DNA from 3 places in the Mesorhizobium sp. M7D.F.Ca.US.004.01.2.1 genome. Region 2 is predicted to be linked to each of the others. Evidence: predicted binding sites of a transcription regulator. Region 2 holds the regulator's gene; each other region holds the start of a gene.

Region 1 (4,704 bases), on a different contig from region 2:
GCCGATCGCCGAGATGGGCCGCCTTGCCGTCAAGGCGATCCTTGAAAATGACGGCTCGTTCAGCCGGCAATCGCTGCCGGTCGAACTCCTGGTGCGGGCCTCATCCGGCCCCTCGCCCGCCTGAGCCGCCTGACGCCTCAACGCCCCATTCTTGTCGCCATCGACGACATGCCGAAGGACGCATGGACGGGCGGTGCCGGATTGTGAGCCGGCCTGCTTTTCCCGGACCAGCCGAGGCCCGAAAGCCATTCGAGATAGTAGGCGACCGCGAACTGCATGACGATGCCGGCCGATATCAACAGGCTGTCATAGGCAAATCCGCCCGGATTGATCAGCTTCAGCACCTGCGCCGCCATTGCGAGCACAGTGCCGGCAATGAAAACCGGCAGCGATCGTTTGCCCAATATGGCAAGCGGATGATCGCGCCCGGTGCGAAACAGGTTCGAGATGGCGGGGAATGCCACGATCAGGTAGCTCACCGCCAATATATGCAGCAGCCTTGGCAGTGACAGGAACGTCTTGTCGAAGCCGGTCAGCACCGGAGGCAGACCCAACCAGGAGATCTGCCCCCAGAGCGGGCTATGCACCCAGACCACAGCGGTCGCGGTGTAGGCCAAAGCCGCGCCGACCAGCCAGCGATTGACCGGGATGCTACCGCCGCGACGCACATGCAGCGTGCCTGCCAGGCCGATATTGAAAAGGAACTGCCACGACAGTGGATTAAGAAACCAGAAGCCAGGCTCGGGATAGTTGGGCGGAGCAATCTGGTAGATCCCAGCGACCAGCCACAGCGCGCCGGATGCGGCAAGCGCCGGCAATGGCCGGTAGCTGACGAAGAGCAGGAAGACCGGCGCCAGCAGGAGCAGCACGGCATAGACCGGCAGGATGTTGTTATAGCCGAGCTGGTGGCCGAGCGTCACGATGCCGATCAGCACTTGTGGCGTATTCTTGATCAACGGCTCGAGGTTGATCATCGTCAAAAGCTCCGGTCGCCTGGCAAACACCGCCGCGGCGCAGAAGATCGCCATCACCACCATGGTGGTGACGATGTGGGCGGCATAGAGCACACCAGCGCGGCGCCACATCTTCAACGTCGCCAACAACCGGTTTCCAGGCTGGAATTTCTTGCCATAGGCGAGCGCGACCGAGATGCCGGAGATCAGCACGAAGACTTCCGCCGCGTCTGAAAAGCCGAAATTCTTGTACGTCAGATACTCGAAGGCGGTACCCGGTACGTGGTCGACATAGATGGTCAGCAGAGCGAGAGCGCGGAACACATCGATACGCGTGTCGCGATCGGCGATGCGCGAATCGCGGTCTGGGACACGCGAATCGCGGTCTGGGGAAATCTGGGTGGTCATCGACAAAAAGGCCTCAAAGCTGGTTGTTCATGCCGGCAATGCGACCCCCGGCGCACCGCTTCGATTCCTCCCGAAGCAATGGTATCGGCGAAGAAACGGACTGTAATGCGCCCGGTTCAATCAACTTTCGCGGAGCTTGAAAATATTGCGTTTTGAAGCCGGCAAACAGATGGGAATCATCATGGAATCAAAAGGATGAGGCCATGACCGAAAGGACCTCACAAGATGGTGCGCTGCTGCGTGATCTCGCCTTCAGCTACCGCCTTTACAGCCCTGCGGATTCAACCGACGAATGCCTCTTCCTGCTGCATGGGTCGGGTGTCGACGAGACCACATTGGTGCCGCTGGCACGAGAGATCGCGCCGCATGCCGTGCTGATCGCGGTGCGCGGCCGCATCGTCCAGGAGGATGGTTTCCGCTGGTTCGCGCGCATCACGCCGACGCGCTTCGAACAGGCAAGCATCCGCACCGAAACCGAGGCCTTTGCGGGTTTCGTTGCTGACGCGGCCGCACGCCATCATCTCGACCTCTCCCGCACGATGTTCCTCGGCTATTCGAACGGCGCCAATCTGGTTTCGAGCCTGATGCTGCTGCGTCCGGGCCTCGTCGAACGCGCAGCGCTGCTGAGACCGATGCCGGTGCTCGATGACGTGCCGGCGACGGATCTGTCAAAGGTGCGAGCGCTCATCATCGCCGGCGCCGCGGATCTCACCTATGCGCCCTTCGCGCCGGCGCTGGTGACATTGCTCAGCCAGCATGGCGCCGAGATCGATGCCCGGATTGTTGCATCGGGTCATGAATTCGGCAGCGCCGACGCGGCGATCGTCAGGCAATGGCTGACAGCGCCAGCCACCGTCGCACAAGACTGATGGACAGTAGCCGGCGGAATGAGCTTGTCCACCGGATCGAATCCCTGCAAACCTTGCCCGTTTTCAGGCTGAAACCCGCATGTTTTGCGCCCAGAGCCGGGTCGGCCCCTTCCCTTATCCACAATGCCGACATATCCCTGTCACACACAGCCTATGGAGATACTGTTCATTTTGAGGGGAGGTCTGCATGGCCGACAAGAACAGCATCACTCTGCTCGACGACACCTCGACATTGCCGGCAATCGTTGCCGACCCGTCCGACATCGCCAGGATCGAAAGCACGATCGACGTCAGGGATCGCGCCGGCATTTCGGTCTATGGCGACCGTGCCCAGCAGGCTGTCAGCGACTATGCCGACAAGATTCTGGGTCAGCTTCGCAATCGCGATCTCGGCGACACCGGAAATCTGCTGACCGACATCATCATGAAGGCCAAGAACCTCGATCCGGCTTCGCTGAAGGACGAAGGGTTTCTCGGCAATCTGTTTTCCTCCTTCAAGGCGCGGCTCGAACGCTTCAAGGAAAAATACGAGGATGTTGCCGGCCAGATCGACCGCATCGGCCTCGAACTCGACCGCCACAAGGATACGCTGCGGCGCGACATCGCCGTGCTCGACGACCTGCATGAGCAGACCAAGGACTCGATCCTCAAGCTCGACGCCTATGTGCAGGCAGGCAAGAAATTCGTCGACGACTATCGCACCAACGAATTGCCCAAGCTGAAGGCCGCGGCGGATTCGGCCAGCGGCGATGTCGGCGGCACGCTGGAGGCGCAGACCTATCAGGATGCGGTCCAGGCGCTGGATCGTCTGGAAAAGCGCGTCTTCTATCTGGTGCAGGCGCGCCAGCTCGGCATCCAGCAACTGCCGCAGATCCGCATCGTCCAGTCCGGCGACGAGACGCTGATCGAGAACCTGCAGGCGACCTCGGCGCTCACCGTGCCGGCCTGGAAGCAGAAAATGGTCATCCTGCTTGGGCTGACCAATCAGAAATCGGCGCTCGAACTGCAAAAGACGGTGACGGACGCCACCAATGAGATGATCCGGCAGACCTCCAAGATGATGAAGGATCAGGCGATCTCGATCGAAGAACAGGCGCAGCGCGGCATTGTCGATGTCGAGACGCTGGCGCAGGCCAACCGCGATCTCATCGACACCGTGCAGGGCGTGCTGAAGGTCCAGCAGGAGGGTCGCCAGAAGCGGGCCGATGCTGAAAAGCAGATGGACCAGATGACGATCGATCTGAAGAAAGCGCTGACCCAGGCCTGATCGGAACCGCCATGCCGAAGACGCTGACGTCCGTTCTGCTGCTGGCCTTCGCGATGTTGCTGGCCGCCTGCAACGCCAGCCACGTCAAATTCTCCATCGTATCGGGCTCGGAAAACACTGTACTGCAGCCGATCGTTCAGGAGTTCTGCGACAAGCAGGGTGCCACATGCACCTTCGCCTATGAGGGCTCGCTCGACATCGGCCTTGGCTTGCAGCGGCCTGCCGGGCTCGACCAGGATGCGGTCTGGCCGGCCTCGAGTGTCTGGGTCGACCTGTTCGATTCCGGTCGCAAGGTGCGCAATTTAACCTCGATCGCGCAGATGCCGGTTATTTTGGGCGTGCGCAAATCCAAGGCCGCCGAACTCGGCTGGGTCGGCAAGCCAGTTTTCATGAAGGACATTCTGGCCGCGGTGAAGGACGGCAAGCTCAAATTCCTGATGACCTCGGCAACGCAATCCAATTCCGGCGCCAGCGCTTATCTCGCCATGCTCTCCAGCGCACTCGGCGGCAAGGAAGTGATCGAGCCCGGCGACCTCGACAATCCGAATATGCGTGAGACGGTGAGCGCTTTGCTGCAAGGCGTCGAGCGCTCATCAGGCTCGTCGGGCTGGCTGGCAGACCTCTATGTCGACTCGGCCGGCAAGGGCACCGTCTATGACGCCATGTGGAACTATGAGGCGACGCTGAAGGAGACCAACGACAAACTGAAGCAGATGGGCAAGGAGCCGCTCTATGCCGTCTATCCGGCCGACGGCGTCGCGGTCGGCGATTCGCCGCTCGGCTTCATCGACCATGGGCGCGGCCCGGAGGTCGAAAAATTCTTCACCGACCTGCTCGCCTATCTGCAGTCGGATGCGGTGCGCAAACGCATCGCCGACACCGGCCGGCGGCTGCCGCTTGGCGGCTCGGCGATCCAGGCCGCGGCCGAACCCGACTGGAATTTCGATCCGGGCAAACTGGTGACCTCGATCCGCATGCCGGAGCCGGCGGTGATCCGCAAGGCGCTCGATCTCTATCAGGAAGCCTTGCGCAAGCCTTCACTGACGGCACTGTGCTTCGACTTTTCCGGCTCCATGGAAGACCAGGGCGAGAAACAGTTACAGGCAGCGGCGCAGTTCCTGTTTACGCCGGAAAAGGCCAGCGAGGTGCTGGTGCAATGGACGCCGTCCGACCGCATCTTCGTGCTGCCGTTCGACAGTGCCGTGCG
Region 2 (9,771 bases):
AGTCTTGACGCATCCTTGGAGATCTCAAATATCGTCGTTGCGTCAAACACGGCGCGCCCCGAAAAAAACTATCTTAGCCAACAATAAATTCGAGCGGGCAACGGGCGCCATTTCATGCTAAATGGCGGTTGGAGCTTATTAAAGTGAGGACACAAAGTGAGGAGTGACTCTATGCGGAAGATGCTTATTGCCATGGTTGCTGTGGTCGCGGTCAGTGGCTGCACCTCTACCGAGCAGGACGTGGTTGGCGGCGGCTTGATCGGCGCCGGTGTCGGCGGCTTGGTCGGCGGCGGCAAGGGCGCGCTGATCGGCGCGGCCGTGGGTGCCGGTTCCGGCCTGCTGGTGCGCAATCTGCGCAATGGCTATTGCCAGTATCGCGATCATCGCGGCCGGATCTACACCGCGCGCTGCAACTAGTTCGGCGATACCGAGACCTGATCCGGAGACCGGTTCGCCGGCCTCCGGATTTTCATTTGTTTAGTGCTTGATCCTGGCCGCCTGACGATCACCGTCAGTTTGCCAGAGGGATTTTGATTTCCACGTTCAGCCCATTGGCCCGGAAATCACGCTTGATCGTGCCGCGCAATTCGCGCGTGACGTTGAGATCGATCAGCTTGGTGCCGAATCCGGTCTTGGCGGGTGCTTCGAGTTTCTTCTGCCCGGTTTCGCGCCAGTTGAGAGCCAGCGTCCTGTCGCGCCCGCGCCCTTCGAGCGACCAGTCCACCTTCAGCGCCCAGTCGCCCTTCAGGGTATTGGCCGAATTGCCGGCTTCGCCGTATTTCAGCGCGTTCGTCGCCAGTTCGTGGAAGGTGAGGCCGAGCGCTTGCGTCGTGGTTTCGTCGAGCAGCACCTGTGGCCCCGACAACAGCTCATCGGGCAGATCCTTGCCGAACACCTGACCCAGTTCGATGCGCAGGAGATCGCTAAGATCGGCCTTCTGCCAGCGCGAGCGCGTCAGCATGTCCTGGGATGCCGCCATCGCCTGCAGCCTGGCCGAGAAGGATGCGGAAAACTCGTTGACGTCGGTGGCCCGCGATGCCGTCTGGCGCGCGATCGCCAGCACCCTGGTGATCGAATTTTTGATGCGATGCTTCATCTCCTGCAGCATCAGGTCTTTTTCGAGCAGGCTCTTTTCCGTCGTTTCGTGCAAGCGCGACGCCGCCTCATAGGCCCGCTCCTGATACCGCGCCACCAGCGCGATGGCGCCCGCCAGCAACAGGCCGAACAGCCCCAGCATAACCGGAATGGCGCGCGACGACGGCTGCGAGAAGGCGCTCGTCGGCCGGAACAGGACAGTCCATGGCCGGCCGGCCACCATTATCTTGCGGGTGACCAGCAGCCTGTCCCCAAAGGTCGAAGCCGGTGGCGTCTCCGACCGGAACAACAGATTGTCGCCGTTCACCGCGCCGTCGCCATCGTAAATTTCGGTGTTGACCGGCAGCAGCGGCGACCGGCTGAGCGCGGTCTGGAACAGGTCGCGAGCCCGAAAAGCCGCATAGAGAAAACCGGCCGTGGAGGACCTGGACGCATTGATGACATCGGGTGCGGTTTCGACATTGAGCCGCACGAAGACGAGGAAGCCGGTGAACGTCTGCGCGGCACCTGTGTCCTGGCCCAGTTGCACCAGCCCGCTGGCGTGCTGGTGGTCATCCGACATCGCCTTTTCGATCGCCGCGCGCCGCACCGGTTCACTGAACATGTCATAGCCGATGCTGCCCTGGTTGGACGGGTCGAGCGGCTCGAACAGCACGATGGGGGTGCGCCAAGGCTGCGTGGTGTCAGGATAGATTGGATGGTTGACGCCATGGTCGCGCAGCATATCGCGTTCGACCGCCGCCTCGTCTCCAGCCTTCGCCAGCCTGACATAGCCGATGCCGCGCAAGCCGGCAAAATTGTTGTCGGCATCGAGCGCTTTGAAGAACGCCTTGAACTCGTTGCCGGAAATATCGCCGTTGCGGGCGTCGAACAGGGCCTGCGTCGAGCGCAACAGCGACAAATGCAGGTCGATGCGGCTCTCGATTCGGTTGAGCGCGTCGTCGGCCGTCGCTTCGAACTTGATGCGGGCGGCTTCTTGCGTCGCGAAATAGGCAAACCCCGCCATCGTCATGCTGATCAGCGCAACGGCGATGAACGCGACGATTGGAAAAAGCTTCTTCAACGGATGATGTGGTCCCTGAGCGAATAGGGACCTTTATGGGCAAGTCGCCGTGCCAACACAATGGCAAGGCCAAGCCATGCTGACGGCTAGCATATCACGAGTCCGGCAACCCGCGACCTGGTCTGACCTCAGGCAGCGATCTTCAGCGCCCCCGGTCCGGGAATGGCACCGGGCGGGCATTTGCCCAGAATGATCATGCCGAGCACCTCGTCCTGGGTCACATCGGTGGTGCGGGCTGTGCCGACGACCTGGCCGTTCTTCATGACGCAGACCCGGTCGGCAAGCTCGAACACGTCGTGGATATCGTGGCTGATCAGGAAGATGCCGATGCCGTCGGACTTGAGCTGCTTGACCAGCTCGCCGACCTGCGCCGTTTCCTGCGGACCAAGCGCTGCCGTCGGCTCGTCCATGATCAGGATGCGTGCATTGAACAGGATGGCGCGCGCGATCGCCACCGATTGCCGCTGGCCGCCCGACAGTTTGATCACCGGCTCCTTGAAGCGCTGGAAGCGGGGATTGAGCCTCCCCATCACCTTGCGCGCCTCCGCCTCCATGGCAACGTCGTCGAGCGTGCCCCAGGCGGTCATCAGCTCGCGGCCGAGGAACAGATTGGCGGCGGCATCGACATTGTCGGCCAGCGCCAGCGTCTGGTAGATCGTCTCGATGCCGTATTTCTTGGCGTCGCGCGGGTTGGAGATCGACGCTTCCTCGCCATTGACGAATATCTGCCCGCCATCGCGCTTGTAGGCGCCGGACAGGATCTTGATTAGCGTCGACTTGCCGGCGCCGTTGTGGCCGAGCAGCGCCACGACCTCGCCGGGGAAGAGATCGATCGAGGCGTCGTCGACGGCGCGGATGCCGCCAAACGCGATCGAGATGTTGCGCATATCGATCAGTGCTGTGGCCGCAGGAGCAATCTTGTCAGTCATGGCCATGCCTCCTAGACGCGCTTGCGATAGACGGTGTCGAGCCAGACGGCGATGACCAGCACGGCGCCGACGACAATGCTCTGCAGCGGCGAGTCGACGCCGAGCAGCACCATGCCTGACTGCAGCGACTGCATCAGCAGCGCGCCGAGCATGGCGCCGATGATCGTTCCCGAACCACCGGCGAGCGACGTGCCGCCAATGACGGCGGCGGCAATGACCAGCAGCTCGTCTAGCGTTCCAAGCACGTTGGTCGCCGAATTCTGCCGGGCCGAGGAGATCGCGGCGGCGATCGTCGCCAGCACGCCCATGATCATGAACACCTTCATGGTGATCCAGCGCGTGTTGATGCCGGCGAGATTGGCAGCCTCGGGATTGCCGCCGATGGCAAAGACATAGCGGCCGAAACGCGTGCGGTTGGTGATGAAGGTCATGACCAGCCCGACGGCGATCGCCATCAGCACCGGTATGGCGATGCCGTGAGCGATGAACAGGCCGCCTTCGGGCACGGTGATGTTGTTGGCGGCCGCATACCGGTTCACGATGCCGATCGGCCACGGATAGGAGTTGGCGAGCCAGACCGCACCCATGATGACGGCGCAGGTGACGACGCCGAGCAGCGTCTCGGCCCAGATCGGACGCAGCGGAAACCGGAAACGCTTGCGCTGCACCCGCCCGTTGAAAAGCGCAAACACCACGGCGAGGCAGGCCACGATCCCAACGACCCAGCTCCAGGTCGCGCCGATCGATCCCGACGGCCCGCCGCCCATGAGCTGGAAGGTGGCGTCAAGCGGTGCCACCGTCTGGCCGCTGGTGACCCACCAGGCAGCACCGCGCCAGACCAGCAGTCCGCCCAGCGTGACGATGAACGCCGGCACTTCGAGATAGGCGATGACGAAGCCTTGAAAGGCCCCGATCAGCAGGCCGAGCGCCAGGCCGATGACCAGCGCCAGAACCCAGATCCACGGATTGCCGAGTTCGAGCCCGACAAACCGCACCAGGAAATGCACCTGGGCAAATCCCATCACCATGCCGATCAGGCCCTCGGCGGAACCGACGGACAGGTCGATGTTGCGCATGACGATGACCAGCACCATGCCGCAGGCCATGATGGCGACCGCCGATGTCTGTACCGACAGGTTCCAGAGATTGCGCGGCGTCAGAAAGGTGCGGCTGTCGAAATCGAGCGGATTGACGCCGAGGCGCAGGCTGGAAATGACATGCAACCCGATCCAGATGATCAGCAGGGCGCCGACCATGCCGAGCATGCGGGTGTCGATCTCGGTCGCCTTCAGGAACCGGGCGACCACGCCGAGCTCCGACGCACGCGCGGTGTCGGCCTGCGGGTTGGACGTCGTGTCGGTCATGATTTCCTCCCACCGGCTGGCCGTCTGACGCGGATGCCGGAACTCAGCCTAGAACGGTTCACCGATTCCCGGAAACGCCGAACCGTTCTATCTCTTTGTTTTGACGCAATTCCGGACGGAAAACCGCTACGCACTTTTCCTGGAATTGCTCCCGAAGCTATCCGCGTGATGCGGAAATACAAATCTTTTTGAGAAAACGCCGCGGCTTTTGGGCCGCGGCGTTCAGATATTTCGACGTGATCCAGATCAGTTACAGGCCGCGACGGTGCCGGCGGCGACGCCCGCGCAGACTTCGTCCTTCTTGATCCAGCCGGCGTCGATGACGACGTTGAGATTGTCCTTGGTGATGGCAACCGGGGTCAGGAACAGCGACTTGACGGTGTTGCCGCCCGGTGTCGTGAAGTCCTTGGCGCCGGCAATGTCGCTCGTCTTCTTGCCGTCGGCGAGCTGCGAGGCGATCTCGGCGGCGTTCTTGCCGAGTTCGCGCGCGTCCTTCCACACCGACACGGTCTGCGTGCCGAGTGCGATGCGGTTCAGCGCGGCGTGGTCGCCGTCCTGACCCGAGACCGGCACGGTGCCGGCAAGGCCCTGCGCCGTCAGTGCCGCGACGACGCCGCCGGCGGTGCCGTCATTGGCCGCGACCACGGCGTCGACCTTGTTGTCGTTGGCGGTGAGGAACTGTTCCATGTTCTTCTGGGCGTTGGCGGGCAGCCAGCCGTCCGTATAGGCCTCGCCGACATTCTTGATCTTGCCGCTGTCGATGGCTTCCTTGAGCACTTCCATCGAGCCCGAGAACAGGAAGTCGGCATTCGGATCGGCGCCCGAACCCTTGATGAAGACATAGTTGCCTTCCGGCTTGACCTTGAACACTTCGCGGGCCTGCATGCGGCCGACTTCCTTGTTGTCGAAGGTCAGGTAGAAGACGTCCTTGTTCTCGATCAGACGGTCATAGCCGACGACCGGAATGCCTTCGTCCAGCGCCTTCTGCACCGCTGGGCCGATGGCCGAGGCATCCTGCGCCAGGATGATCAGCGAATTGGCGCCCTGCGAGATCAGGCTTTCGACATCGGTAAGCTGCTTGCCGGGATTGGACTGCGCATCGGCGGAGATGTACTTGTCGCCGGCAGCCTCGATCGCCGTCTTCATGGCGGCCTCGTCGGTCTTCCAGCGCTCTTCCTGGAAGTTGGACCACGAAACGCCGATGACCTTGTCCTTCGCCTGCGCGACCGACGCGAGCGTCAGCGACATGGCGACACCCGCCAGGATGGCGGCTGTGAATCTTTTCATAATATCCTCCCTGCGCCGCGTATGGCGCGACCAAACTGACCCGAAGGCCGGCACAGAGGCCCTATTTTTTCGAGCCTCGAAAAAATACTGGTCCAACACCCGAACGCTGTCAACATCGATTCTGATGGATTTTGATGTGCTCGCGAATTTTTTTCGGGCCCCGGAATAAATAAATGACAGAGTGGGCGGCTTCTGCCAGTATTTGACTGCGTTGCCGACAGCGTTCGAGGGGCACGGAGAACCGCGGCGACCGGGAGGACTTGAAGAAACATGTCGGTCGGAATCCGCCACGACGATTTGCGCCGGCGCAACCGGGCGATGGTGATTGCGGCCGTGCGCCGCGCCGGACAGCCGTCCCGCACCGAGATCGCAGCGACAACCGGCCTTAGCCACTCGACCATATCGGCGATCTCTTCCGACCTGATCGGCGAAGGCATCCTGACCGAAAGCAAACCAAGCGAGGCCGGCTCGCTCAAACGCGGCCGGCCGCAGGTTGGCCTCAGCCTCAATCCGGAAGCGGCGGCGGTGATGACCGTGGTGCTGTCGCTGAATTTTCTCTCCGTCGCCGTCATCGACTATGCCGGCCAGGTGATATCAGAGGAACAGCGCCGGCTGGACACGCTGACCATGTCGCGGGACGCGCTGATCGGCGAATGCACGGCAATCGTGCGGCGCCGTCTCGAGGACCCTGATCTCGACGTCCGCAGCATCGCCCGCATTGCGCTGGCAATCCAGGGCATCACCGACACCCGCGCCCGCGCCATGCTGTGGTCGCCTATCACGCCGCACACCGACATCGCCTTCGCCGACATACTCGAGGACGAGTTCGGCATCCCCGCCACCATGGAGAATGACTGCAACATGATGGCGATAGCGCTACGCTGGCGCGATCCTGATCGCTACCGCGACGATTTCATCGCCATCCTTTTGTCGCATGGCATCGGCATGGGCCTGGTGCTGAAGGGCGAGCTCTTCACCGGCACCCATTCCTCGGGCGGCGAGTTCGGCCACATGATCCATCAGCCGAAAGGTGCGCTCTGCCGCTGCGGGCGGCGCGGCTGCGTCGAGGCCTATGCCGGCAACTACGCCATCTGGCGCAACGCCAGGCAGCTGGGCGAGGACGCAGAACCCGTCGCCGATGTCAGCGACGCCGACATGCGCGCCCTGGCGACCGCGGCCCGCGAAAGGGATGGCCCCGAGCGCGAGGCCTATCGCAAGGCCGGCGAAGCGCTCGGCTACGGTCTCGGCAGCTTGTTCGCGCTGATCGATCCGGCGCCCGTCGCCATGGTCGGCGTCAGCGCCGCTGCCTTCGACCTGATCGAGCCGGCATTGCGCGAGGCGATTGCCCAGACCGCCGGCGGCCAGCACTCGAAATCGATTTCCTTCGACACCGAGCCGAACGAACTGCCGCTGATCCGCGAAGGCTGCGCCATGCGCGCGCTGACCTTCGTCGACCAGGAGATTTTCGCGCCGGGCGCGCAGGCGAGAGGAAGCGTCGCAGGCAAAAACGTGGCGTGAATTCAGACGGGCGAGTTCAATCCTCGCGGATCGCGTAGCCCGCCCCACGAATGGTGCGGATGACGTCCGGCATGCGGCCGTTGTTGACCGCCTTGCGCAGGCGGCCGACATGCACGTCGACCGTGCGCTCGTCGATGTAGATCGTCTCGCCCCAGACATTGTCGAGCAGCTGGCTGCGCGAGAAGACGCGGCCGGGATGGCGCATCATGAACTCGAGCAGGCGGAACTCGGTCGGCCCTAACCGGATCTCGCTCTTCTTGCGATAGACCCGGTGCGACTCACGATCGAGCACGATGTCGCCGACCTTCAGCACGCTGGACAGCACTTCCGGCTTGGCGCGGCGCAGCAGCGCCTTAACCCTGGCCATGAATTCCGGCGTCGAGAACGGCTTGACCAGATAGTCGTCGGCGCCGGTCGACAGGCCACGCACGCGGTCGCTTTCCTCGCCGCGCGCGGTCAGCATGATGATTGGCAGCCGCTCGGTCTCGGGACGCATTCTTAGCCGACGACAGAGTTCGATACCCGAAACCGCAGGCACCATCCAGTCGAGCACCAGAAGGTCGGGAACGTTCTCCTGCAGCCGGATCTCGGCCTCGTCGCCGCGCGTCACCACCTCGACCTGGTAACCCTCGGATTCCAGATTGTAGCGGAGCAGCACGCCTAGCGGCTCCTCATCCTCCACCACCATGATGCGTGGCGCGATCATCGACTGGTCACCCCTGTCGTCATGCCGCCGGCGCGGACATTGCCGTCTCGTCCTGCTTCGGGCGATTGGCGGGCAACTGCGTGCCGGTCAAAACATAATAGGCATTTTCAGCGATGTTGGTCACATGGTCGCCGATGCGCTCGAGGTTCTTGGCGCAGAACAACAGATGCGTGCAGGCAGTGATGTTGCGCGGGTCTTCCATCATGTAGGTCAGCAGTTCGCGGAACACCGAGGTGTATTTGACGTCGATGCGCTCGTCGGCGGCGCGCAGTTTCGCCAGGGCCGCGGCGTCGCGCGCCGCATACTCCTCGATCACGCCCTGCACCTGGATCAGCACCAGCTGAGCCATTGCGTCGATGGAATGCGACAGGTCACGCGGTGTGACGCTGAGGCCGACGGTGCCGACGCGCTTGGCGATGTTCTTGGCAAGGTCGCCGATGCGTTCGAGATCGCCGGCCATGCGGATCGAACCGACGACATGGCGTAGATCGTCGGCCATCGGCTGCCGCTTGGCGATCAACGTGATGGCGCGGTCGTCGAGCTCGCGCTGGCGCGCGTCCATGATCGCATCGTCGGAGACGACGCGCTGTGCGAGGGCGTTATCGGAATTCAAAAGCGCCTTGGTGGCACCACCGACCATCGAGCCGGCGAGATCGCCCATATCGCTGATGAGCCTGCTGATTTGTCCGAGATCCTCGTCGAAAGAAGCGACTGTGTGTTCGCCCATGATCTTGTCCCTCGTATGCCTGAACTCAGCCGAAGCGGCCGGTGATGTAGTCCTGCGTGCGCTTCTCGCGGGGCGACGTGAAGATCTTCTCGGTGCGGTCGAACTCGACCAGTTCGCCCAGATACATGAAGGCCGTCTGCTTCGACACGCGCGCCGCCTGCTGCATGTTGTGGGTGACGATGACGATCGTGTAGTCGGCTTGCAACTCGTCGATCAGCTCCTCGATCTTGGCGGTCGACAGCGGGTCAAGCGCCGAGGCCGGCTCATCGAGCAGGATGACTTCCGGCTTCACCGCCACGGTGCGGGCGATGCAGAGCCGCTGCTGCTGACCACCGGAGAGGCTGAGGCCGCTGGCGTTGAGCTTGTCCTTGACCTCGTTCCAGAGTGCTGCGCGCTTCAGCGCCTGCTCGACGCGGCCGTCCATCTCGGACTTGCTGAGCTTCTCATAGAGCCTGACGCCGAAAGCGATGTTTTCGTAGATCGACATCGGAAATGGCGTCGGCTTCTGGAACACCATGCCGATCTTGGTCCGCAGCAGGTTGAGATCCTGCGAGCGGTCGAGAACGTTCTGGCCGTCGAGCAGCACCTGACCTTCGGCGGTCTGCTTGGGATAGAGTTCGTAGATGCGGTTGAAGACGCGCAGCAGCGTCGACTTCCCGCAGCCCGAAGGCCCGATGAAGGCGGTGACGCTGCGCTCGGGCAAGGACAGCGTGATGTCCTTCAGCGCCTTGCTCTGGCCGTAGTAGAAGTTGAGGTTCTTGACCTCGATCTTGGCCTTGGCGGTGGCCTCGGCGGCGATCGTCATGTCTGGAGACAACATCTGGCTCATTTGTCCTCTCTGCGTCCGGTCAGGCTGCGAGCAACGATGCTGAGCGCGAGAACCGTCAATGTGATGATGAGTGCACCGGTCCAGGCCAGTTGCTGCCATTCCTCGTAAGGGCTGAGAGCGAACTGGAAGATGGTGACAGGCAGGCTGGCCATCGGCGCGTTGAGATTGCTCGACCAGAACTGGTTGTTGAGCGCCGTGAAGAGCAGTGGCGCCGTCTCGCCGGAGATACGGGCGATCGACAGCAATATGCCGG
Region 3 (9,771 bases), on a different contig from region 2:
TGGGCCGCGAGATCTTCGAACTGATCGTCGAGACGGCTTCCGGCCGCAAGACCAAGAGCGAGGATTTCGGCTACGGCGACAACGAGTTCGTGCCCTGGCATCTTGGCGCAACGCTCTAGATTAGATTGTACTGATATCGAGTAGACTGCCGAGCCGAGCAACGGCCGGCAACGGGGAGGTTGTGCATGGAAAGACGCCGCATCGGCCAGACAGCGCTGGAGGTCACCGAGGTCAGTTTCGGCGGTGCTGCGATCGGCGGTCTCTACCGCGCTTGTTCGCGTGAAGCGGCGATGGAGACGCTGCAGGGCGCCTGGGAAGCCGGCCTGCGCTATTTCGACACCGCACCCTTCTACGGTTTCGGTCTGTCGGAGCGCCGCTTCGGCGACTTCCTGCGCTACAAACCGCGCGATTCCTACGTGCTGTCCACCAAGGTCGGCCGCCTGTTCCGCCCGGTGCCGGAAGATCAGGTTCCCGATCACTCCTATGTCGATCCGCTGCCCTTCGCGCTCGACTACGACTACTCCTATGACGGCATCATGCGATCGGTCGAGTTCAGCTATGCGCGGCTTGGTCTAAACAAGATCGACATCCTGTTTGTCCACGACATTGGCGTCTACACACATGGTGTCGAGAAGACCAAGCTGCACTTTCGCGAGCTGATGGATGGCGGCCTCAAGGCGCTCGAAGAGTTGAAACGGTCCGGCGTCATTTCCGCTTATGGGCTCGGCGTCAACGAGGTGCAGATCTGTCTCGACGTGATGCGCGAGGCGCCACTCGACTGCATTCTGCTCGCCAGCCGCTATTCCCTGCTCGACCGCAGCGCCGAAGCGGAGTTGCTGCCGCTCTGCCGGGCGCAACAGACGTCCTTGGTCATCGGCGGCGTCTTCAACTCCGGCATCCTGGCGACCGGGCCCGTGCAAGGCGCGCATTTCGATTACCGCCCTGCCAGCCATGACGTGCTCGACCGCGTCGGTGCGATGGAACGGATCGCCGCCGAGGGCGGCTATCCGCTGGCCGCGGCTGCGTTCCAGTTCCCCTTGCATGAACCCGCGGTCGCCACCGTGCTGACCGGCACCGCCAAGCTGGCAAACCTGACGCGCAACCTCGAACTGCTCGACATCGACGTGCCGGAGACGGAATACGCCAAATATCGCCCCTATACGCTGGTGCAGGAGCTGGCGTGAAACGCGTATCCACCCGCAGTGAACGGTGACCCGGGCTTCACATTCTTGCGATCCCATGAAAGAATGAACATTCCATATTGACGAATATGTGGAATTAATATTCCATATATTCGCGAAACGGAAACGGGAGTGTTTGACAGCGGCAAGGGAGGAGCAGCGCGGTGGATCTGCCTCTGCCAGGCCTCGCGAGGACTGGTCAAACATCGCTTGCATCGGCTGGATTGATGCACTATCAAAACATGGCAACTGTTTTTTATTGATAAAGTTCTGTTTGGGCCACGCCTATCCGGACGGAGCTTCCGTAACGTTCACCGGGCGACTTAGGGAGGAACCTCATGAAATTCGTGACCAGCATTCTCAACCGCCGCGCCGTTATGGCGTTGGCAGCAGCTTCGATGCTCGCCGGCGTTATGCATTCGGCGCCGGTTTCGGCGGCGGATGTGACCATCCCGATCATCGTCAAGGACACCACGTCCTTCTACTGGCAGATCGTTCTGGCCGGCGCCCGCAAGGCCGGCAAGGATCTCGGCGTCAACGTGCCGGAACTCGGCGCCCAGGCCGAGACCGACGTCAACGGCCAGGTCTCGATCCTCGAGAACGCCGTTGCCAGCAACCCGGCGGCGATCGTCATTGCGCCCACCGAGTTCAAGGCGCTTGGCAAGCCGATCGATGAAGCCGCTGCCAAGGTCAAGGTTATCGGCATCGACTCCGGCGCCGACTCCAAGGCCTTCACCTCGTTCCTGACCACCGACAATGTGCAGGGCGGCCGCGTCGCCGCCGACGGCCTCGCAGCCGCCATCGGCGCCGCCAACGGCGGCAAGATCGAGGGCGACGTCGCCCTGATCACCAACGCACCGGGCGCCGGCTCGCTCGAACAGCGCAAGCAGGGCTTCACCGAACAGCTCAAGGCCAAATATCCGGGCCTCAAGCTGGTCGCCGACAAATATGCCGACGGCCAGGCCACCACCGGCCTCAACATCGCCACCGACCTGATCACCGCCAACCCGAACCTCAAGGGCATCTTCGCCTCCAACCTGATCATGGCGCAGGGCGTCGGTCAGGCTGTCGCCGAAAACAACCTTGGCGGCAAGCTGGCGCTGGTCGGTTTCGACAGCGACGAGAAGCTGATCAAGTTCCTCAATGACGGCGTCATTTCCGCCCTCGTTGTCCAGGATCCGTACCGGATGGGCTATGACGGCATCAAGACGGCGCTCGCCGCCTCGAAGGGCGAGAAGGTCGAGGCCAATGTCGACACCGGCGCCAATCTGGTGACCAAGGCCAACATGAAAGACCCCAAGATCGACGCGCTGCTCAACCCGAAGCTCAAGTAAGCATCGGCACGAAAACTGTTTCCGGGGCCTCGCGCCCCGGAAACATCAGCTTCGGCACAAACGGCTTGGCAATCCGCTGCCTTGGGCTAGGCTGCAAATGAGGTGTGTCACAGCCTCGCCGCCTGCCAACCGTGAGACCAATCTGGGAGGATTGTCATGACGTCGACAGCGCAGGACCTGCATCCGGCACCCGTGCTGGAACCGGGGCGGACCATCCTCGAATTGCGCGGGCTGGAGAAGCGCTATCCCGGCACCCACGCGCTGAAGCCGGTCAATCTTGCTTTCAAATCCGGCGAAATCCACGCCATCGTCGGCGAGAACGGCGCCGGCAAATCCACGCTCATCAAGCTTTTGACCGGCGTCATGCCGCGCACCTCCGGAGAGGTCATCTGGGAAGGCCAGCCGGTAGCGCTCGCGACGCCGCATGAGGCGATGGCGCTCGGCATCAATGCCGTGCACCAGGAGGTCGTGCTGTGCCGTCACCTGACGGTCGCCGCCAACATGTTCCTCGGCGAGGAGAATTCGCGCTTCGGCATCCTGCAACAGCGCGCCATGGTCAAGGAAGCCCAGAAGATCATCGACGATCTCGGCTTCGACCTGCCGGCGCATGTCACGCTGGGCGACCTCACCATCGGCCAGCAGCAGTTGATTGCAGCGGCCCGCGCCACCGTGCGCGGCACCAAGTTCCTGATCTTCGACGAGCCGACCGCCTACCTCACCCGCAAGGAGGCCGACCAGCTTTTCACCCTGATCCGCCGGCTGAAGGGCGAAGGCGTGACGATCATCTACATCAGCCACCGCATGGAAGAGGTGTTCGAACTCGCCGACCGAGTTTCCGTGCTGCGCGACGGCACGCTGGTCGGCACCCGCAACATCGCCGAGACCAACGATGCCGAACTGGTCAAGATGATGATCAACCGCTCGATCGAGCAGGTCTACCACAAGGAGCATTTCACGCCGGGTGCCGCGATCATCGAGGCAAGAAACCTGTCCGGCAAGGGCTTCGAAAATGTCTCGATGACGGTTCGCGCCGGCGAGATCGTCGGCCTCTATGGCCTGATCGGCGCCGGGCGCAGTGAGTTCGTCACCACGCTTTACGGCCGCCATCGCAAGTCGGCAGGCCAGATCCTCTGGGAAGGCAAGGATGTCCAGGTCAATTCCGAGCATGACGCGATCAAGCTCGGCATGGCGCTGGCGCCGGAAAGCCGCCGCGACCAGGGGCTTTGCCTCAACCTGCCGGTCGGCCTCAACCTCAACCTGCCGATCTACAAGCGCATTTCGAACAATTTGCTGATTTCGAGCGCGCAGGAGAAAACGCAGGCCGATCGCCAGATCGCCGATCTGCGGATCAAGACGCCGACGCGCGGCGCGCTGGCGTCCAGCCTGTCGGGCGGCAACCAGCAGAAGATCGTCATCGGCAAATGGCTGGCGCACGGCGCCAAGCTGTTCATCTTCGACGAGCCGACGGTCGGCGTCGATGTCGGCACCAAGGCCGAGATCTATCGTCTGTTCGGTGCGCTGCTGTCGAAGGGCGCCGGCATCATCCTGATCTCGTCCTATCTGCCGGAAGTCTATGAACTCGCCGACACGCTGCATGTGTTCCGGCGCGGCAAACTGGTGGCCAGCCATGGCTTTCGCGCCGCCAGCCACGAGGACATTCTCACGCAGGCGCTCGCCGAGAAACAAGAAAAGCTGGGAGGACAGATATGAGCACCGAGGCGATTGCTGTCGAAAAACCGAAGCGCAACTACAACGTCCTGTTTGGGCTGACGCTTTTGGCGCTGCTGGTTCTGCTCTGGATCCTCCTCTCCGTGGCGACAACAAGCTTCGCCTCGGCCAACAACATAGCCAATCTTTTGCGCCAGGGCTCCATGATCGCCATCATGGCGGTCGGCCAGACCTTCGTCATCATCACTGGCGGCATCGACCTCTCGGTCGGCGCCGTGGTCGGCTTCGCCACCGTCGTTGTCGCCATGATGATCAATGCCGGTTTCCCCATCTGGCTTGCCATTCTGGTGACGCTGCTGGTCGGTGTTGCCATCGGCATGTTCCACGGCTTCGGCATCGTCAAGATGGGCCTGCCGCCCTTCATCATCACGCTGGCGACGCTGACCTCGCTGCGCGGTATCGGCCTTTTGATGACCAACGGCAATTCGATCAACATCAACAGCGACACCTTCACCGCGTTCTCGCGCAATTCCTTTATCGGCATCCCCAATTTGTTCTGGATGGTGATCCTGGTCGGCATTCCGGCCTATGTCTTCCTGCATCACAGCCGCTGGGGCCGGTATCTGTTTTCGGTCGGCTCCAACGCCGAGGCGTCGCGCCTGTCCGGCGTCAACGTCCAGCGCACCATCTACATGGCCTACACGCTGTCGGGCCTGTGCGCGGCCTTCGTCGGCGTGTTGCTGGCCGCCCGCATCGGCATCGGCAATCCGACCCAGGCCGAGGGCTGGGAGTTGCAGGCGATCGCCTCGTCGGTCATCGGCGGCACCTCGCTGTTCGGCGCCGTCGGCTCGGTGCACGGACCGTTGCTTGGCGCCTTCATCCTGGCCACCATCAACAACGGCGCCAACCTGCTCAACGTCAACTCGTTCTGGCAGCGTATCATCACCGGCGCGCTGATCATCATCATCGTCTACTTCGACGGGCTGCGCCGCCGCGGCAAGTGAATCGTCCCTGAACCGATGCGCCGGTCCGCTCAAACAACAGGCCGGCGCCCTTTTTGAACACTGGAATTGCGCATGAAAGCCGTCGTCTGCCGCTCGCCCGGCGACCTTGTCCTGGAAGACCACCCCGCGCCCGCTGCACCGCCTGCCGGCTGGGCACTGGTGGCGGTCAGCCATGTCGGGATCTGCGGCACCGACTACCACATCTTCGAAGGCAAGCACCCGTTCCTCGCCTATCCCCGCATCATGGGCCATGAAGTATCGGGTACCGTGGTGGAGACCGGCGAAGGCGTCGAACTGGCCGTTGGCGAGCCGGTCGTCATCAACCCCTATCTTTCCTGCGGAAAATGCATCGCCTGCCGGCACGGCAAGCCGAATTGCTGCGTCAGGATCGAGGTGCTCGGCGTGCATCGCGACGGCGCCATGTGCGAACGCATCCTGGTGCCGGCGCAAAATCTCTATCCGGCAAACGGCCTGTCTCTGGCCGACGCCGCCGCCGTCGAGTTCCTGGCGATTGGTGCGCATGCCGTGCGGCGCTCATGTGCCGAACCCGGCGCCCGCACGCTGGTCATCGGCGCCGGCCCGATCGGACTCGGCACCGCCATCTTCGCCCGCATCGCCGAGCTCGACGTGACGCTGCTCGACATGAGCAGTGAAAGGCTCGCCTTCGCCGCGAATGAGCTTGGTTTCCAGACCCTCGACGGCTCGCGCGGCGCGGCGCCCGATCTGGTCAGGGAGGCGACATCAGGCGAAGGCTTCGATGTGGTCTTCGACGCCACCGGCAACACCCAGTCGGTGCAGTCGGCCTTCGCCCATGTCGCGCATGGCGGAACGCTGGTGCTGGTCTCCGTAGTCAAGGACGACATCAGCTTTTCCGATCCGGAATTCCACAAACGCGAGATGACGCTGATCGGCAGCCGCAACGCCTTGCGCGCCGACTTCGACCACGTCGCCGCCTCGATCCGCAACGGCGCCGTGCCGCTGGCCAAGCTCGTCACCCACCGAACATCGCTTGCCGAAACGCCGTCCGATCTCGCTCGCTGGGCACACGAAAAATCCGGCCTGATCAAGGCTGTGATCGAGGTCGGATAGGCTACCGGCGGCGGCTCAGAGCGCAGACAGCTTGAGCTCGACCCGCTCGGCCGGGAAGCGCGACTCGGAAAACTGGATCGGCTGGCCGTCCGGCGTGACGTTGACGGCGACCGTGACCAGCACGATGGCGCCCGGCTGCAGGTCGAGATCGGCAAGGTCCGCCGCATCGGCATGGCGCGCCGACAGCACGGTCGATTGCCTGAGATAATCGTCGATGCCGAAACGCGCCAGCGACGCGGTGATCGAGCCGGTCTCAGCCATCGCGGCATCGATTCCGGCAAAGCGACTGGCATCGAACCAGCCGGCGGCGCGCGACACCGGCCGTCCATCGGCTTCGCCGCGCGTTTCCAGACGGATCACCTCAGCTCCCCTGGCAAGGCCAAGGCCCTCGGCGACGCGCTGGCTGGCCGGCTCGACCGACGAGGCGAGCAGGACGATATGCCGTTCCGACGTTTGCCCCTGCAAGCCCGTCGAAAAACGCGTGCGCGCGCCGATCGGATAGGACAGCCGCTTGCGCGACAGCACAAAGGTGCCGCGTCCCTGCTCGGCCCGCAGCACGCCTTCCTGCACAAGTGCTGCTATGGCGCTGCGCACCGTGTGGCGGTTGACGCCATAGCGCTCGGCCAGTGCCACCTCCGGCGGCAGCGCGGCATTTTCCGTGAAATCGCCGATGGCGATCGCCTGCAGGATCTTGTCGGCGATCTGCCGCCAAAGCGAAACGCCGCTGCGCCGCTCGATACTGTCCGCTGCCAGCCGCCCGACCATTGATTGCCCCCAGCCTTTTAGCCCTGTCATCCACCCGTCATGGACTCGCGCTAGATAATAGGTATAATTTGTATAGTTGTCTATATCAATAGACAAATTTAGGAAAGAGGAATGTTGCTGATGCGAGGACAGGAAGCCCGCGACCAGGCCGAGCGCAAGGCCGCCATGGCAACGCTGGCGCAATCCAGCGGCGATGACATCGTGCGGCTCTGGAACGAGGCCGGACTGCCTTCGGACGCTGAACTGCTGCGCGGCCCCGAGACCGGCCTGGTCACCCTGCGCGGCCGCATCGGCGGCGGCGGCGCGCCCTTCAATGTCGGTGAGGCGACCGTCACCCGCGCCACGGTCCGGCTGCCGTCCGGACAGGTCGGCCATTGCTATGCGCTTGGCCGCGACAAGCAAAAGGCAAGGCTGGCGGCCATCGCCGACGCGCTGTGGCAGGACCCTGCCCGCCGCAATGAGATCGAGACCAATCTGATAGCGCCTCTGCGGTCGGCTCTGACCACGGCGCATGAACGCCGCCGCGCCGAGACGGCGGCAACGAAGGTGGATTTCTTCACCATGGTTCGCGGAGAAGACTGATGGACATTGCAGCGCAATCGATCGAAGGCGGTTTCGCCGATCCGGTCTTCAATGCCCAGACCGTGTTCCGAGCGGTCATGGACGCGATGGCACGGCCGGGCAGTGTACAGCCGCTGCCGGCCTTCGCTCGCCCGCCGGCGCCACTCTCGGCAAGCGCCGGCGCCATAGCGCTGGCGCTTTGCGACAACGACACGCCGCTGTGGCTCGACCCGACTTTGCAGGCCTCCGCCGCCATCAAATCCTGGCTTGGTTTCCACACCGGCGCGCCATTGGCCAACACGCCGGCCGATGCGCATTTCGCGTTGATCGCCACGCCAGCCGAGATGATGTCGCTGGACGGCTTTTCGCAGGGCACGCAGGACTATCCCGACCGTTCGACCACGCTGATCCTGCACGTCAGCGATCTCGTCTCCGGCACGCCGCTGTTGCTCGAAGGTCCCGGCATCGAAACCAGCGCCACGATCGCGCCGGCGCAGATGCCACGCCATTTCGTCGAGCAGTGGAAGCAGAATATCAAGCGTTTTCCGCGCGGCGTCGACATCATCCTCGCCACCGCTGATGGCATTGCTTGCTTGCCGCGCACGACGCGCATCAAGACGATGGAGGTGTAAGATGTATGTTGCGGTAAAAGGTGGCGAAGCGGCCATTGCCAATGCCCACAGCCTGCTGGCCGATCGCCGGCGCGGCGACCGTTCGGTGCCGGCCCTTCGTCTCGACCAGATCGTCGAGCAACTGGCGCTCGGCGTCGACCGGGTGATGAGCGAGGGCTCGCTCTACGATCGTGAACTGGCCGCATTGGCAATCGTCCAGGCACGCGGCGACATGATCGAAGCGATCTTCCTGGTCCGCGCCTACCGCACAACGCTGCCGCGCTTCGGCTACTCCAAGCCCATCGACACCGCCAACATGCTGGTCGAGCGGCGCGTGTCGGCGACCTACAAGGACCTGCCCGGCGGCCAGTTGCTCGGGCCCACTTTCGACTACACGCACAGGCTGCTCGATCCCGAGCTTGCCGCCGGCGCTGACGTTGCCGAACCGCTGCGGCGTGAAACCGAGGCGCAAGCCATGCCTCGCGTCTCGGCGATCCTTGCCCGCGAAGGCCTGATCGAGCCGGATGGCGACATGCCGCAAGACCATGTCCCCGGCGACATCACCCGCGAGCCGCTGGAATTCCCGATGGCACGCGACATCCGCCTGCAGGCACTGTCGCGCGGCGATGAAGGGTTCCTGCTGGCGCTCGGCTATTCCACGCAGCGTGGCTATGCCCGCAACCATCCCTTCGTCGGCGAGATCCGCATCGGCGAGGTCGAGCTGGAGCTCGACGTGCCGGAACTGCCCTTCGCGGTGCCGCTCGGCACTGTGCGGGTCACCGAGTGCCAGATGGTCAACCAGTTCAAAGGGTCGGCCAAGGCGCCGCCGCAATTCACCCGCGGCTACGGCCTGGTCTTCGGCCAGAGCGAGCGCAAGGCGATGGCCATGGCGCTCTGCGACCGCGCGTTGCGCGCCTCGGAACTCGGCGAAGATGTCGTCGCGGCTGCCCAGGACGAGGAGTTCGTCATCTCGCATTCCGACAATGTCCAGGCGACCGGCTTCGTCGAGCATCTGAAGCTGCCGCACTATGTCGACTTCCAGGCCGAGCTCGACCTCGTGCGCCGCATGCGCGCCGAATATGAGGCACGCGAAAACCCGGCGAAGGTAGAAGAGAAAAGAGAGGCCGCGGAATGACCGCTCAACCGACAGACATCGCCACCTACAACTTCGCCTATCTCGACGAGCAGACCAAGCGGATGATCCGCCGGGCGATCCTTAAGGGCATCGCGATCCCCGGCTATCAGGTGCCGTTCGCCTCGCGCGAAATGCCGATGCCCTATGGCTGGGGCACCGGCGGCGTCCAGGTCACCGCCTCGATCATCGGCCCCGACGATGTGCTGAAGGTCATCGACCAGGGCGCCGACGACACCACCAATGCGGTCTCGATCCGCGCCTTCTTCAAGAAGGTCGCCAATGTCGCGGTGACGACCGACACTGCCAGCGCCACCATCATCCAAACGCGCCACCGCATCCCCGAGCATCCGCTGACAGCGGGCCAGGTGCTTGTCTACCAGGTGCCGATCCCCGAACCCTTGCGCTTCCTCGAACCGCGCGAGA

The links. Region 2 encodes PhoB, which activates phosphate uptake and scavenging genes when phosphate is short. Its sites were predicted from a motif close to TGTCATNNANCTGTCAT; they were not measured.
Region 1: EN993_RS31105 (toxic anion resistance protein) is a predicted target of PhoB. The motif match lies at 2,358-2,374, and genes of this name have one in related genera.
Region 3: phnF (phosphonate metabolism transcriptional regulator PhnF) is a predicted target of PhoB. The motif match lies at 7,066-7,082, and genes of this name have one in related genera.

What each region holds. Positions count from the first base shown of each region.
Region 1 covers NZ_RZRQ01000387.1:213-4,916, forward strand. Annotated here, with positions in the region: partial or broken gene EN993_RS31090 (substrate-binding domain-containing protein) at 1-124, shown strand, start outside; gene EN993_RS31095 (OpgC family protein) at 138-1,361, opposite strand; gene EN993_RS31100 (alpha/beta hydrolase) at 1,565-2,230, shown strand; gene EN993_RS31105 (toxic anion resistance protein) at 2,418-3,497, shown strand; partial or broken gene EN993_RS31110 (substrate-binding domain-containing protein) at 3,551-4,704, shown strand, end outside.
Region 2 covers NZ_RZRQ01000012.1:33,128-42,898, forward strand. Annotated here, with positions in the region: gene EN993_RS04290 (hypothetical protein) at 1-87, shown strand, start outside; gene EN993_RS04295 (YMGG-like glycine zipper-containing protein) at 172-417, shown strand; gene EN993_RS04300 (CHASE domain-containing protein) at 512-2,158, opposite strand; gene EN993_RS04305 (ATP-binding cassette domain-containing protein) at 2,287-3,087, opposite strand; gene EN993_RS04310 (sugar ABC transporter permease) at 3,099-4,451, opposite strand; gene xylF (D-xylose ABC transporter substrate-binding protein) at 4,698-5,738, opposite strand; gene EN993_RS04320 (ROK family protein) at 6,009-7,256, shown strand; gene phoB (phosphate regulon transcriptional regulator PhoB) at 7,273-7,962, opposite strand; gene phoU (phosphate signaling complex protein PhoU) at 7,982-8,689, opposite strand; gene pstB (phosphate ABC transporter ATP-binding protein PstB) at 8,715-9,518, opposite strand; gene pstA (phosphate ABC transporter permease PstA) at 9,515-9,771, opposite strand, start outside.
Region 3 covers NZ_RZRQ01000055.1:10,119-19,889, reverse strand. Annotated here, with positions in the region: gene EN993_RS11110 (altronate dehydratase family protein) at 1-119, shown strand, start outside; gene EN993_RS11105 (aldo/keto reductase) at 186-1,184, shown strand; gene EN993_RS11100 (ABC transporter substrate-binding protein) at 1,520-2,515, shown strand; gene EN993_RS11095 (sugar ABC transporter ATP-binding protein) at 2,672-4,225, shown strand; gene EN993_RS11090 (ABC transporter permease) at 4,222-5,187, shown strand; gene EN993_RS11085 (zinc-binding alcohol dehydrogenase family protein) at 5,260-6,276, shown strand; gene phnF (phosphonate metabolism transcriptional regulator PhnF) at 6,292-7,041, opposite strand; gene phnG (phosphonate C-P lyase system protein PhnG) at 7,162-7,623, shown strand; gene phnH (phosphonate C-P lyase system protein PhnH) at 7,623-8,234, shown strand; gene EN993_RS11065 (carbon-phosphorus lyase complex subunit PhnI) at 8,236-9,348, shown strand; gene EN993_RS11060 (alpha-D-ribose 1-methylphosphonate 5-phosphate C-P-lyase PhnJ) at 9,345-9,771, shown strand, end outside.